3 regions of the Streptomyces sp. NBC_00690 genome follow, and region 1 is predicted to be linked to each of the others. Evidence: riboswitches for the same ligand, from Rfam matches in the RefSeq annotation. Region 1 holds a riboswitch; each other region holds the start of a gene.
What was found. A riboswitch is a leader RNA that binds a small molecule or an ion and turns the genes downstream of it on or off. The one in region 1 is predicted to bind cyclic di-AMP.
Positions count from the first base shown of each region.

Region 2: linked by a shared signal. The riboswitch ahead of OID54_RS06380 (C40 family peptidase) and the one ahead of OID54_RS18055 (M23 family metallopeptidase) in region 1 are both predicted to bind cyclic di-AMP.
Region 3: linked by a shared signal. The riboswitch ahead of OID54_RS15840 (transglycosylase family protein) and the one ahead of OID54_RS18055 (M23 family metallopeptidase) in region 1 are both predicted to bind cyclic di-AMP.

Region 1 is NZ_CP109009.1:4,114,271-4,119,302, reverse strand. It holds gene OID54_RS18070 (MerR family transcriptional regulator) at 1-21, shown strand, start outside; tRNA gene OID54_RS18065 (tRNA-Met) at 270-343, shown strand; gene OID54_RS18060 (PP2C family protein-serine/threonine phosphatase) at 608-1,735, shown strand; cyclic di-AMP (ydaO/yuaA leader) riboswitch at 2,218-2,374, shown strand; gene OID54_RS18055 (M23 family metallopeptidase) at 2,386-3,408, shown strand; gene OID54_RS18050 (PrsW family intramembrane metalloprotease) at 3,832-5,032, opposite strand, start outside.
Region 2 is NZ_CP109009.1:1,448,499-1,453,530, reverse strand. It holds gene OID54_RS06400 (8-amino-7-oxononanoate synthase) at 1-823, shown strand, start outside; gene OID54_RS06395 (DUF397 domain-containing protein) at 816-1,022, opposite strand; gene OID54_RS06390 (helix-turn-helix domain-containing protein) at 1,032-1,889, opposite strand; gene OID54_RS06385 (ATP-binding protein) at 2,140-2,571, shown strand; gene OID54_RS06380 (C40 family peptidase) at 2,745-3,221, opposite strand; cyclic di-AMP (ydaO/yuaA leader) riboswitch at 3,225-3,380, opposite strand; gene OID54_RS06375 (hypothetical protein) at 3,749-4,054, opposite strand; gene OID54_RS06370 (ATP-dependent Clp protease proteolytic subunit) at 4,060-4,707, opposite strand.
Region 3 is NZ_CP109009.1:3,614,451-3,619,482, forward strand. It holds gene eno (phosphopyruvate hydratase) at 1-941, opposite strand, end outside; gene OID54_RS15840 (transglycosylase family protein) at 1,627-2,325, opposite strand; cyclic di-AMP (ydaO/yuaA leader) riboswitch at 2,330-2,503, opposite strand; gene OID54_RS15845 (transglycosylase family protein) at 2,769-3,743, opposite strand; gene OID54_RS15850 (cytochrome P450 family protein) at 3,856-5,032, opposite strand, start outside.

The sequences.
Region 1 (5,032 bases):
GAGCGGCATCTCGACGACTGATCACCGCCCACGGATCACTGGTCGCCGCCCCCTGTGGTGGGCGGCTGCTCCTGCCGGTGGACTCAGAAGGGCGCGGGACACCGTCCGTACCACCGCAAGGCGTCTCTGCCCGGTATGTATACCCGGGCAGACCGGTGGACCTCGGGCGGAATCTCACCGTCCCCAACGGCCCCGTCCGGGGCGTCGGAGAACCCTCGGCGCAATTGGAGTTGATCTTGCTCCGGATAGCGTAAGGTTGTGTTCAACGGCGCGGGGTGGAGCAGCTCGGTAGCTCGCTGGGCTCATAACCCAGAGGTCGCAGGTTCAAATCCTGTCCCCGCTACTAGTAAGACATTAGCCCGGCACTCTTTTGAGTGTCGGGCTAATGCGTTTTCTCGTAGCCGTCGCCATCTCCTGACTTTCTTTACCTCTCCTCTGCACCGCCTTCGTCGTCTCTCGGGGCGGCCGTCTTTCCGACCGGTCGAATTGGGCGGGGCTTAGCCCGGTTGGACGGTGGTGGCTCGCCACCTGTCCCCGTTGCAGCCAGCCTGAGGGGGGCGCGGGAGCCGTGTCCGCAGCCGTGGGCGGACCGGGCAGGAGAACAGTCTTGGGGCAGCAGGAGCAACAGCACCTCGGATTGGGCACCTGGCGCTTCGTCCGTACGCTGCCCGTCCTGATGATCGTCGGCGGTGTGGTCTTCGATGCCCTGACCCCGCCGATGTTCACCGCCGCACCCATGTTCGCGGCGGCGCCCCTGTTCGCCGCACCCTTCTTCTCCTGGATCGCGACCCTGCTGACGGGGATCGCGGCCCTGGCCGGAGTGATCGGGCTCCACTACGCCAAGCGCACCCTGTTCGAGCCCACCACCTACACCGAGGTGATCACGGTGGTCACGGTCTCCGGGCTCGCGCTGCTGATCAACTGGGTCATCCAGCGGAGCAGCGAACGGTTGGCGTCCGCCCGGGTGATCGCCGAAGCCGCCCAGCGGGCGGTGCTGCCCACGCCCGCCGAGGACATCGGCGGCCTACGGGTCGCCGCGCGGTACGAGGCCGCAGTCGCGGACGCCTTCATCGGCGGTGACCTCTTCGCCGTACAGGAGACGCCACACGGTGTACGGCTGGTGGTGGGCGATGTCCGGGGCAAGGGGTTGGGCGCCGTGGAGACGGTCGCCGTGGCCATCGGCGCCTTCCGGGAGGCGGCGGAGCAGGAGAGTTCGTTGGAGGGCGTCACTCAGCGGCTGGAGCGCGCGCTCACCCGCGAGGCGAACCGCCGGGAGAGCCTCGATGCCAAGGAGACGTTCACCACGGCGGTGCTGGCGGAGATCCCGCGCGGGGGCGGCATCGTCCGGATGGTGAACCGAGGGCACCCCGAGCCGTTGATGCTGTACGCCGACGGCCTGCTGGAAGGGCTCCCGCCGACCGAGCCGGCCCTTCCGCTGTCGATGGGCGATCTGGGGTCCTGGCCCGATCGGGCGGAGGAGTACCCGTTGCCGCCGGGGGCGACCCTGCTGCTCTACACCGACGGTCTCTCCGAGGCACGAAACGGGGCAGGAACGTTCTACGACCCCGCCGTATGGCTGGCGGGACGGCAGTTCGTCGGCCCGGGGGAACTGCTCGACGCGCTCCTCGACGACGTCCGTAGACACACCGGAGGCGGCAGCTTCGACGATATGGCCCTGCTGGCGCTGGCCCGGCCGGCGGAAGGCGGCGCGGTACGGCGGGGGCGTGGCCCCTGAGGCCCGGGGCCAGGGCCGAGGGGCCCGGGGCCACGGCTGAGGGCCGGGTGGCTGTGGAAGCCCCCTCTCGGCCCTTGGACGCGACCGGCGCGTCGGTTCGGTCAGGGTGACCGCTCGGCGCGACTCGGTTCTACCCGGTGTCGCCGGTCGCGCGTCGCTGCTCGGTGTGGCTTGATGTGGCTCGGTTTCGACTTGCTGACGGGTCGCCCGTTGGGTTGTTTCCGGTGACTCTGGGAAGAGGCACCACGAGCCCACGCACTCTCCGTAGTTGAAGGGGAGCCCTGCGCATAACATTTGACGAACCGTCAGGGGTGTGACGCACGCCTTGTCCCGTTCAAGTCGCCCGAATCCGGCCGCTTGTGTCCGGGTAAGTCTGTGGCAAAGAGATTAAAGATCACTCAGAACAGCTTGGAATAAAGTCCTGGTGTCTATTAACGTTCGATAACGCAGCGCGGTCGTCCCAGCCGTCGTCAGGACGGCGCCGTGCTCATGCGCCGAATTCCGCAAGGGAACCGGGGAACCACTAATTGGGGTGAATCGGGCATATTCTGCCGTGCAGTTCGCGGTCGATGACGCTCGTAGGAGACCTTCCTGCTCCGAACCCGTCAGCTAACCCGGTAGGCGAGAAGGAAGGAAAGGAGCACGCCTCAGTGGCGTCTAATAGTCCTGCCCCGGAAGCACCGTTCAAATCCGGAATCTTCAGCGAAGAGGGTGCAGCCCGCTCCACCGGCGAGTGGAACCCCACCGCGGAGACCATCCGGCCGCGCGGTCGCCACAAGCACCGGGTCATGAAGCAGCGGGGCGGATTCGCCCGTAGCTCCACGGTGCTCGGGGTCGGTGTGATCGCGGCTGTCGGTGCCGGTGGCATGGCCACCGCCCAGAACAAGCCCGCGGTCTCCATATCGCTTCCCGACGCCATCACCGAGAGCCTTCCCGACTCCCTGAGCTCCGAGGACGCTCCGGAGGTCGATGAGTCCGCCTCCTACGCGGCGATGGGGCTCGCAGGCCAGGAGGTCAGCACAGGGCAGGCCGGTGCCGGAGAGGCACTGCGCTCCCGCATCCTCCAGCAGGCCGAGCAGCAGCAGGCGAGCGCCGATGCTGCGGCCAAGCTCGCCGCCGAGAAGGCCGCCGCGGCGAAGGCCGCACAGGATGCGAAGAAGGCCGAGGAACTCGCGGAGAAGAAGGCCGCGAAGAAGGCGGCTGATGCGAAGAAGAAGGCCGAAGCAGAAGCCAAGGAGAAGGCCGAGGCCGAGCGCCTGGCCAAGTTGGCCAAGAGTTTCTCGCTCCCCCTCTCCTCGTACACGATCACGGCCCGCTACGGCCAGTCCGGTCCGATGTGGTCCTCGGGCCAGCACACCGGCCTTGACCTCGCGGCCTCGACGGGCACTCCCCTCAAGGCTGTCACCAGCGGAACCATCAAGTCGGCCGGCTGGTCCAACTCGTACGGCTACAACGTCATCCTCAAGCTGAACGACGGCACCGAGGTCATGTACGCGCACATGTCGTCCATGAGCGTGAGCGCCGGCGCGAAGGTGAGCACGGGCCAGATGATCGGCCGGGTCGGCGCGACCGGCAATGCCAGCGCCGCGCATCTGCACCTTGAGGTCAAGACCCCCGGTGGGTCGGGTATCGACCCGCTGTCCTGGCTGCGCGGCAAGGGCCTGACGATCTGAGCCAGCGCTTGCGGTGACCATGTCCGTGTCCGTGTCGGTGTCTACGGGGGAACGCCCCGTGGACACCGACAGGTTCGAAGATCTGACCTGGTGCCGAGCCGCCCGGTGGGCGCTGTCAGCCCTAGTGGGGCACTAGGTCCTCTCAAGCTCCCTGCGCCATCCTGAAGGCGCACACACCGGCTTGCCCAGCCGGTACCCAAACTCCGGCAGCCCTGGCGCACACCCCCCGACGCCAGGGCTGCCGGTCTTTTCGTCAGCGGGCACTGGCACCGCACCTCTTCTTCCGAGCGGACGGTCTGGCTCCCTTGGTGCCCGAGCCGGTTGGCCACAGCGGCGTCATCGTCGGCGTCGGCATTGTCGGACGCGGTGTCAGTGGAGTTGGCAGTGCCAGTGGCAGCCGCAATGGCGGGGCGCGCGTTGCCATCAGCCGCGATAGGGGTTGTAGCCCTCGTAGTCGCGGTGCGGCGGTGGCACCCACACCTTGCCCGTCGCCCGCGCCGCATGGGTCAGCGCCGGACTCGCCACCGCCTTGCGCTCCCACATGTGGTGCAACAACTCCTGTTCACGGGCGATGAAGTCGGCACCCGCCGTGCCCCGCCTCGCCCGATGGCGCAAGAACGCCAACGATGTCGCGAACCGCTGGTACTCCGCGACCGCATGTGCCGCAGCCGGGCCTTGAGCACGTCGGGCGACGTTCCGTGCCATGCCGCGCGCCTTCATGGAAGCCAGTGCGAGCGGTTCAGCGGGCGCGAGCCAACCGGCCGTCGCATAGGCGGGCAGTTCGGTGGCGATGGTGCGCAGTTCCCGTTGACGCGTCCAGATCGTCAGCCAGGTCAGCAACCCGAAGGCGGGCACCATGAACGCGCCGTAGACGGCGTAGAAGCCCCACGGTCCGAAGAGGGAGGCCGAACCGTTCCACAGGGCGTGCACTCCCATCGAGAGGGCGAGTCCCACCAGGGGCAGCGCGATGCGCCGTATTCGCTGGCGGCGGGTGGCGAGGGCGGCCATGCCGAAGCCGATGCCGGTCAGCACCGTGAACAGGGGATGGGCGAAGGGCGACATGACGATCCGTACGAAGAAGGTCGCCGCGGTCACCGAGGTGAAGCCCGAGGAGCCGAGGGCCTGGTCCTCCCCGAAGGCGTTGCCGAGGTAGAGGATGTTCTCAGTGAAGGCGAACCCCGTCGACGTGAAGCCGGCCACGACCACACCGTCGACGATCCCGGTGAAGTCGCGGCGGCGGAAGATGAAGATCAGCAGGATCGCCACGGCCTTCGCGCTCTCCTCCACCACCGGCGCCACGACGGTCGCCCCCCAGGTGTCCGCGCTGGCGGGGTCCGCGGTGGCGGTCGCGATCCAGCGGGTGGCGAAGGTGTTCGCGGTGATGGCGACGAGCGCGGCGGCGAAGGCGCCCCAGGCGAAGGCGAAGAGCAGATTCCGCCAGGGCCCAGGCTCCACCCGGTCCAGCCAGCGGAAGGCGGCGATCAGCAGGGGTACGGGAAGGGTGGCGAGCCCGAGTCCGACCAGGAAGCCTTCCGTTCCGGTCTGTTCGCGGACCAGCGCCAGGATGACGAGTGCGCAGAGAGCGAGCAGGGTGATCAGGATCCCGGCTCGGACCGCCTTGCTC
Region 2 (5,032 bases), 2.7 Mb from region 1:
GAGTGGTTCCCTGCTCGTCTCGGACGCGGGCAACCACGCCTCCATAGTGGACGGGTGTCGACTCTCACGCGCACGGACGGCGATCGTGCCGCACGCGGATCCTCGGGCCGTGCGTATGGCGCTGGAGGCGTACGGCGACGGGCGGGCGCTGGTGGTCACCGATGCGGTGTTCTCCGTGGACGGCGACGCCGCCCCACTCGTCGATCTCGCGGAGATCTGTCGTTCGCGGGGGGCCGCCCTCCTCGTCGACGACGCCCACGGCTTCGGAGTCCTCGGCGCCGGCGGTCGGGGTGCGCTGAACGCCGCGGGGATCGCGGGTGAACGAGGGGTGGTCGCCACGCTCACCCTCTCCAAGGCCCTCGGGAGCCAGGGCGGTGCGGTCCTCGGGCCGGCCGATGTCATCGCCCATCTGATCAACACCGCGCGGACCTTCATCTTCGACACCGGGCTCGCGCCCGCCGCGGCCGGGGCCGCGCTGGCGTCCGTCCGGTTGCTGGAGCGGACGCCGGAGCTGGCCGGTCGGGTGCGTACGGTCGCCGAGACCCTGCACCGTCTGTTGACGGCACGGGGTCTGACGGCCGTACGCCCCGACGCCGCAGTGGTCTCGATCAAGGCACCGTCGCCACGGTCGGCGGTGGAGTGGGCGGCCGAGTGCCGAAGGGCGGGTCTCGCGGTGGGCTGTTTCCGTCCGCCGTCGGTCCCGGACGGTGTCTCGCGGATCAGACTGACGGCTCGCGCCGATCTGACCGATGAGCAGATCGCCTGGGCGGTGGACACGATCGCGCGGACCGCTCCGCTTCGCGCCCGGGACGCCGTCAGTTGATGCTGTCCGCCTCCACGGCGATCAGGAACCGGTACCACGCCTGCGGGGAGAAGTGCAGAGCTTCACGGGCCACGTCTTTGGAGTCCCGTACGGAAAGGGTGCGGTCGGGCAGTCGGGCGGCCTCGACACAGTTGTTCGCCGCCGTGCTGTGACTGCTGCGCCGCCAGGCTAAGCCGGGGTGGTCGATGTGATTGGACATGGAGCCTCCCTATGCGCCGACGCGGATGCCGGCGATGAGATCCAAGGATTCGACCGGTGACAGGGCGAGCGTCTGCATCGTTGCGAACGCGGTCCCGTACACCGCCAGATCCTCTGCCCGTTCGATATGAAGGCTACTCGCGAGGTGGTCGAGAACGACCACATCTAGATCAGAAGTGGTCGAAAAAGAGAAGATAACGAAAGAACCGGCCAGGCCCACATACTCCCCGGCCGAAAACGGCATGACCTGGAGCCGGACATGGGGGAGCACGGCCCAGTCCGCCAGTACCCGCAACTGTTCCTTCATTACCCGGGTGCCGCCGATCTCGCGCCGCAGCGCGGCCTCGTCGAGGATCACGCTCAGCTCAAGCGGATCGTCCCGCCGCAGGACCGCCTGACGCGTCATCCGCACCTCGACCAACTGATCGACGGTGTTCTCGGGCAGCTCTTCCAGGGTCGCCCGGGTGATCGCCCGGGCGTACTCGGCGGTCTGGAGCAGTCCGGGCACCACGGAGGTCTCCATCGAACGCACCCGGTTCGCCTGGGACTCCAGACTGATGAAGTCGCGGTACTCGGGCGGAAGCACGCCGCGGTAGGCGTGCCACCAGCCGCCGCCACCCCCGTCGGCGGCCCCCGCCAGGGTCTCCAGGAGGGTGCGCAACTGGGGGTCGGTCACGGTGTAGAGGTCGAGCAGCAGTCTGACGTCGTCCGGTTTGACGCCGCTGGCCCCCGTCTCGATCCGGCTCACCTTCGACTGGTGCCAGTCGGCGAGCTCTCCAGCGCGACGACTGGTGAGTCCGGACGCCAAGCGCAGCTTGCGGAGTTCCTCGCCCAATTGGCGGCGGCGCACCACGGGTCCTTGACGCATGGACGCTCCTTCCGGTTGATCTGTACGGGCCGTGTGGTCCGCCCGAGATCAAAGTCCCTGCGGGTCGCAAAATACGTTCTCGCGTCGCAGAGTTCACCGTATTGAGCGACAGATATATGCATATCTTGGGGGATCGGCCCCCCTCGCGGCACGATGAGTGGCACTCTGACGGCAGCGCAGTCCGTGGCCGCTCAAGCATCCCTCCGCTTCGAGTCGGAGCCCGGCCGCGGTGGGAAAGGGAAGCATCGCCATGGCAGATCACCAGGAAGCATCCGTCACTCTGCCGAGCGATCCCGCCTCGGTGTCGGTGGCGCGAAAGTTCGCCATCGACATCGTGACCGAGTGGGGCCTGCCGGCGCGGAGCGGCGAAGTGGACACGGTCCGGCTGATCGTCTCGGAGCTGACCACCAACGCCGTACAGCACACCTTCGGCCAGTCGCCCACCTTCACGCTGGAACTGAGGTTGGCGCGGGAGGAGGAGCTGATGGTGGGGGTGACGGACAGTCATCCGCGCTGGCCGCAACGGCTTCCCGCCGCCGTACGGCAAGACAACGGCCGAGGCATGGTGATCGTGCGCACCCTCATCGCGGAGTTCGGCGGAAAGCTGCACGTCACTCCGACGGACGAGGGGGGCAAGACCGTATGGGTCGCCCTTCCTTGGACCGCATCGGTGCCCGGTTGACGCCGGCCGCCGCAAGGAGGTCGGCTCGGTTGCGGCGTGGTGGTGTCGACCGGGCTCGGTGTCCGGTGCCGACGTCCGCTTCCAGCCGTTGACCTGACAGAGCTCCGCGCCGACCGCCGGGGGCCACACCCGGGGCCGGCGCGGATCGAGTACCAGGACTCAGCGCGGGATCGTCACCCCACGCGGCCGTACTTGACGCTCTTGGACCAGATCTTGTCCAACTTCACCCAGGACCCCGTCTTGGGGGAGTGCCAGATCTTTCCCTTACCTGCGTAGATGCCCACGTGGTAGACGTTCCGGCCGGAGTAGAAGAACACCAGGTCGCCGGCCTGACGCGCGGACGCAGAGATGCGGCGCGTCTTGTTGTACTGCTGCTGTGCGGTACGGGGGAGCTTCTTGCCGGCCTTCTTGTACGAGTAGAGCGTCAGCCCCGAGCAGTCGAAACGGGACGGTCCTACTGCGCCGTACTTGTAAGGGGCGCCCTTCTTGGATGCCGCCACCTTCAGTGCCGCGCCCGCGTGGCTCGACGCGGCGTGTGCCTCGGGTGTGCCGCCCGGTACGAGCAGCGACCCTCCGAGAGCGGCGAGGGTGAGAGCGGATACCGCTCCCGCCCGACCCAGCAGGAACGGGACGTTGTTCTGCGCACTCATGCGCGACCCTTCGTCAGCCGCCTGTGAAGGATGACCTGTCGGGTTCGGGCGGACGAAGGTGCCCGGTCGCTTTCGCGGCTTCACCCCAAGGAACGTCCGGAATTTCCGGGCGCCCCGTACTGCTTGGGTCCTCCACTCCTGCCGAAGCACTCCTGTCGACCAGTCGCCCCGGCGGCGGCAGGACTCGGCGTCCGCCCGGGCTGCCCCGCCGAGGTGACGGGGGCTTGTCGTCCCAGGGATCTTGACCCACGGCCTGTCAAATTGCCGAGCGGAAACGGCGATATGTGAGTTTTCACACCATTGGTCTGATCGGGTGGACATGCTCGTCGCGCGATCGGCCCTCGACAGGTGAGGATGCCCGCACCAGCACCGGAATAAGGCATTCCGTTCGACGCGTCATCCTTGTGCGCAACTCGACCGTAGCTGCTGGCTCTCCTGCGCGTACTTCAAATGGGGTAGCCCAACCACTACTCCTTTGGCGGTTGACGGTCTGGACGGAGGTCGTTCCGGCCCGCCGTCAGGGGTCGTTAGAGAGTTACGGAAGGGGGCAAAGTAACCCGAAGTGATCTGCGTTCGCCGTCGAGGATGCGCAGCGCGCGGGCGAGCGTCTGCACATGGACGTCGCTCTCGCCCCGTTGGTGCATCACGGTCAGCGCGTCCTTGAGAGCAACGGCCCGGGAGACCAGTGCCTGCGCGGCACGCAGCGCTCCATAGGTATGGGTGGAACGAGCGGGGTTGATGCGTCCGACCTGATCCACGACCGCGAGATAGGCGTCGATGAACTCGCCCTCGGCGCGGGTGAGAGCGGGCAAGGGAGGCAGTTCCGGAACCATCGCGGTCAACGGCTTCCGGGCCCGGACGGGGTGGCTCCGCGATTCATGATGACGTGGTCGACGAATCCGTACTCCTGGGCGGCTGTCGCGGTGAAGAAGGCGTCCCGTTCCAGATCCTCTGCGACCCGTGCCGGCTCCCGGCCGGTGTGGCGCGCCATCAGTGCGGTGAACTGCTCCCGCTGTCGCAGGAGTTCCTTCGCCTGGATGTCGAGATCGGAGAGCTGGCCGTGCTGCTCTCCCTCCGATGCGGGTTGCTTCAGGACGAGCCGGGCCCCGGGCAGGGCCATGCGCCTGCCCGGCGTGCCGGAGGCGAGCAAGAGGGCTGCCGTGGAGACGGCCTGACCGAGACAGACGGTCTCCACCTCGCAGATCACGCTCTGGATCGTGTCGTAGATCGCGGTCATCGCGCTGTACGAGCCGCCCGGGGAGTTGATGTACAGCGAGATGCACCGGTCGGGATCGGCGTGCTCCAAGTGGAGGAACTGCACGATGACGTCATTGGCCGCCGTGTCGTCGACATGGGTCCCGAGGAAGACGATGCGCTCCTCCAGCAGCTTCGCGTACGGGTCCAGGGTGCGGGTGCCCGTACTGGAGCGCTCGGTGAACTCCGGCAGTACATAACGGGCATTGGGGCTGGTGTGGTGGCTCTCCATGAGGTGCCTCTCCGAGGTCTCGATTCCAAGAAATGTACAGGACGTACATTATCGAGGGAGGGCTTGGCGGAGAGATGAGTTTCAGTCAGCTATGAAACATCGCGATTTCTTCACCTATGGGGCACGATTTCATCGCATACCCTTTGAAGTCGCAGATCCTTGAAGTCGCAGATCCTTGAGGGAGCGCGACCGGCTCTCTGGCAGGCCGCTCACTCCGGTGGTGCGTGAACCACCCTTGGAGAAGGCGTGGTGACGTATCGCCAGCAACCCCGGTCGCGCGGCCGGGTTGGTGTGGCGAGCCGCTGTGAAACGCCCTCGGGGGGCA
Region 3 (5,032 bases), 500 kb from region 1:
AGGTCGTCACCGACGATCTGCACCTTGGAGCCGAGCTTCTCGGTGAGGACCTTCCAGCCCGCCCAGTCGTCCTCATACAGCGGGTCCTCGATGGAGACCAGCGGGTAGGAGGCGACGAGCTCCTCGTAGTACTCGGTCATCTCGGCGGCCGAGCGGGGCTTGCCCTCGAACTCGTACTTGCCGTCCTTGTAGAACTCGGACGCGGCGACGTCGAGCGCGAGCCCGATGTCCTTGCCGGGCACGTAGCCGGCCTCCTTGATGGCCTCAAGGATGAGGTCAAGCGCGGCGCGGTTGGAGTCGAGGTTCGGCGCGAAACCGCCCTCGTCGCCCAGACCGGTGGACAGGCCCTTCTGCTTCAGGACCTTCTTGAGCGTGTGGTAGACCTCGGTGCCCCAGCGCAGCGCCTCCGAGAAGGACTCCGCACCGATCGGGGCGATCATGAACTCCTGAATGTCCACGTTGGAGTCGGCGTGCGAGCCGCCGTTCAGGATGTTCATCATCGGAACGGGCAGCAGGTGCGCGTTCGGGCCGCCCAGGTAGCGGAAGAGCGGCAGGTCGGACGCCTCGGACGCGGCGTGGGCCACGGCCAGGGACACGCCGAGGATGGCGTTGGCGCCGAGCGAGGACTTGTCGGGGGTGGCGTCGAGGTCGAACATCGCCTGGTCGATCAGGCGCTGCTCGGTGGCGTCGTACCCGACCAGCTCGGGGCCGATCTGCTCGATGACGGCGAGGACGGCCTTTTCGACGCCCTTGCCCAGGTAGCGGTTCTGGTCGCCGTCGCGAAGCTCAAGAGCCTCGAACGCGCCGGTGGAGGCGCCGGACGGAACGGCAGCACGACCCGTGCTGCCGTCGTCGAGGCCAACCTCGACCTCGACGGTGGGGTTGCCTCGGGAGTCCAGGATTTCCCGGGCTACGACGACGTCGATGGACGGCACGAGCATCTCCTTCTGGGATGTGACGCGTGGGGTGCAGGGTCTCTTTGGCCTTGCGGCATGAGCCTAACCGCCGTGCGGGTGCCGTTCGTCGGATGCCCGCCCCCTGGGACGAAAAAGGGGCCTGATAGGCAGGGCTACCGTCGGGTAGCGCGGCGGGCTGCGGACGGGCGGACCGGGTGGAGCACGACCACCGTCCACACGGTCGTGCGCAGGGCTCGGGGGAACTGCTCGGCCTGTATGAACTGCTCGGCCTGGAATCCCGTATGAGCGGCCCGCCCGCCCCGGCATGGGTGGGGACGGCATGGCTGGAGATATGGAGAACCCCGGGCCGGCGCACTTGGGGGGGAAGTGCACCGACCCGGGGTGGTTCGGGCCCCGGGGGAAGGGCCGAAGGGCGGCTCGACCGAGGGCGCAGGGTGTGGGGGCGATCGGCCAGGAGAAGGCGGCCGGCCGGTCCTACGACACCCGGCGAACTGCCGGGGTGGGCGGCGGGTCCGGTGCCGATCCCGGGGGGAGATGGATCGGCGCGGAACCCGGGCCCTCGTGCTCGGGGGCTCCACCGAAGTGGTCCGAGCACAAGGTGCGGGTGGCCCGAGGGGGCTTCGGTCGGTCCGAGCGACCTCGTGGGGGCTCGGTCGACGATCGGCCCGACCGGGAAGTCAGCTCAGGGCGCACCCGTTCCCGTTGGGGCTCAGCCCAGGTGGAGCTGCTGGCCCACGTAGATGACGTCGGCGTCGCTGATGACGTCCTTGTTGAGCTCGTAGAGCTTCTCCCAGCCGCCTTCGACCTGCTCGGCGTCCGCGATCTTGCTCAGGGTGTCGCCGGCCTTGACCTGGTACTCGCCGTCACCCTTCTGGAAGCCCTTGGCCTTGGCGGGGGCCTCGGCGCGCTCGGAGCGGGTGGTGGGGACCTCGCCGCGCTGCGGCTGGGCCTGCTCCTGCTTCGGCTCGGCCTTGGGCGCCTGCTTCTTGGGCTCGGCCTTGGGCTGCGGGGCCTCGGCCGCGCCGCCACCGTACGCAGCGTTGGACAGGCCGACGCCACAGGACGGCCATGCGCCCTTGCCCTGGCCGTCGAGGACCTTCTCGGCGATCTCGATCTGCTGGGACTTGGACGCCTGGTCGGCGGTGGAGGCGTACTTCGTGCCGCCGAACGCCGCCCAGGTGGAGGCGGAGAACTGGAGGCCGCCGTAGTAGCCGTTGCCGGTGTTGATGGACCAGTTGCCGCCGGACTCGCACTGGGCGACCTTGTCCCACTCGGAAGCGGTGGCGGCGCTGGCGGACGTGGCGCCCATCAGCGGGGCGGCCACGGCGACACCGGTGACACCGGCGAGCGCCATGAGTCGGCTGGCCTTGCTGGGGCGGCGGTGCTTCGCCTTGCTCGAAAACAGCATGGAGTCTTCTCCTCACCGACGCCTACGAGGTGAGCTGTCGGGTTCGGGCCTAGTGAGTTGCCCGGCCGTGCGTCCTTGCGCACGGCTTCACCCCTAGCCGGTTCCCACCGTCGTCTCCAACGGCCTTCACCGGCACTTACCTTGGGTCCCCCGCTCCTGCCTTCGGCGCTCTACGCGACGAGTTCTCCCCCCGACCGACGGCAGGATTCGGCGTGACGGTCGACGGTGCCCGCGGTGGCGAGCGGTTCAGACCGTAGGCATGACTCTCCCCGATGTTCAAAGTCGAACATCGGGGAGAAATCGCCCATCTCGCCAAGGATGCGGTTTACATTTCCGCAGGTCAGGCGCGGAACTCAGGATTCCGGCAGGCCGGGTGAGCGAACTACGGCAAAGAGACGCTTGTCTCACTTCGTCAAAATGGGACAAACGATAGCTAACAGCCGCTACTTTGCGGCGAGGTCGAGGCTCTGACCAGGGTGGATGAGATCGGGTTCGTCGCCGACCGTCTCCTTGTTGGCCTCGTAGAGCGCGGGCCAGCCACCGGGCAACTCGTTCTTCTCGGCGATGACCCAGAGGTTGTCGCCGGCCTGCACGGTGTACGAGCCGGGAGAGGCACTGGCCGTGCCGGGCTGCTCGGGGGTCGTGGCGCCCACGTCCGTGGTGCCGAGGTCCGAGCGGGCGTCCTCGCCCCGGGAGGGATGGGCGCTGCCGGTCTCCCGCGGCGTCCCGGCGTCGCCGACCGGCTCGGTCGGCGACGCCGAGCCCGTCGATTCGGCGGTGGCGGAAGCGGCGGGCTTGGACTCCGTCGACGCCTCGCCACGGTGCTTGCCCGTGGCGTCGGCCGGCTGCTTCGGGCTGGACTGCGGCGACGCCTTCCCGGAACTGCTCGGGGTGCCCTTCGCCGGGGCCGGGGTCTTCGCCGGAGCCTTGGCGGGAGTGGTGCCGGTCGAAGCGGACGGCTTCGGGATCTCCGTGGGCTCCGCCGAGGGCTTCGGCTCCCCTGCGGGCTTCGCCGGAGCGGTGGCCGCCTCGGTGGGGTCGAGGGCCACCTCGACCCCGGCGAGGGTCGCGCACGCCCTCCAGGGCCGAATGCCCTCGGAGTCGACGACCTTCTCCGCGATGGCCTTCTGCTGCGCGGGGGTGGCGAGGTCCGCACGGGAGGCGTACTGCGTCCCGCCGAACGCCTTCCAGGTCTCCTGTGACATCTGGAGACCGCCATAGAAGCCGTTGCCGGTGTCCGCGCTCCACAGGCCCCCGGTCTCACACTCCGCGACCTTGTCCCACGCGGTGGCTTCGACTGCCGACGCCGAAGTTGCGCCGAGGAGCGGGATCGCGATGGCGGATCCCGTCACCCCGGCGGCGACGACGAGTGCAGGAGCCTGACGGGGTCGGCGATGTCGACCATTCCCGGAGAGCATGCGGTTGCCTTTCGCGAGACTGCTGAGGACGCGCAGAACGTAGCCGCACTCGAACGTCTGTCACAAGTCGATGCAGCTGAGATTACGTCAATGTCACGTTTTTGACGGCCCGTCAGATGTTTCGGGATGTGAACTGAACGGGAAGGGTTCGCAGCCCACGCATGATGAGACCCCCACGCCAGCGCAAATCTGACGAATCCACGGCGAGTTGCAGATCGGGCAGCCTGCGCAGCAGTGTGGCGATCGCGGTTTGGGCCTCAAGTCGAGCGAGCGGCGCACCGAGGCAGTAGTGGATGCCGTGGCCGTATCCGAGGTGCTGATTGTCACGTCGAGAAAGATCGAGGACGTTCGGCTCCGCGAACCGCTCCGGGTCCCGATCAGCCGCTGCAAGCACCACCAACACGGGGTCGCCCGCGCCAATCCGCTTGCCACCGAGCTCAAGTGACTCGGTGGCGAATCGCCAGGTGGCGAGCTCCACGGGTCCGTCGTATCGGAGGAGCTCCTCAACTCCGGTTTCCAACAGTCCGGTTTCGCCCGCGGCAAGGGAGGTCTGGAGGCGCTCGCGTTGCTCGGGGTGGCGCAGTAGGGCGTAGACGCCGTTGCCGATGAGGTTGACCGTCGTCTCGAACCCGGCGAACAGCAGAATGAAGGCCATCGCGGCGGCTTCGTTCTCGGAGAGGTGCTCGCCGTGGTCACTGGCCCGGATGAGGCCCGAGATCAGATCGTCGCCCGGATCTTCGCGCTTGCGATGGATCAGCTCGGCCAGATAGGTCCGCATCTTCTTGACCGATCGGGCGACCCCGCCGCGCGGCCCGCCGCCGTGCCGGATCATCATGCCGGCCCAGTCGCGGAAGTCGTCCTGGTCCTCGGCAGGGACCCCGAGCAGATCGCAGATCGCATAGATCGGCAGCGGGAAGGCGAAGTCGTGAATGAGGTCTGCCTCCCCTTTCTCCGCGAAGGAGTCGATCAGGCGGTCCGTCAGCTCCTGGACGCGGGGGGCGAAGGCCGCGACCCGGCGTGGAGTGAACGCCTTGGCCACCAGCCGGCGCAGTCGGGTGTGGTCCGGCGGGTCGATGTTGAGCAGATGGGTCATCAGCTCGGCCTTGCGCTCGCCGGGGATGCCCGTCTTCCCCTTTGCATGTGCGGGCTCGTCGTGGTGGGCGGGGTTCTTGGAGAGTCGGGTGTCCGCCAGTGCCTGCCTGGCATCGCCGTAGCGGGTCACCAACCATGCCTCCACCCCGCTGGGCAGCCGGGTCCGATGAACGGGCGCGTGTTCGCGCAGCCAGGCG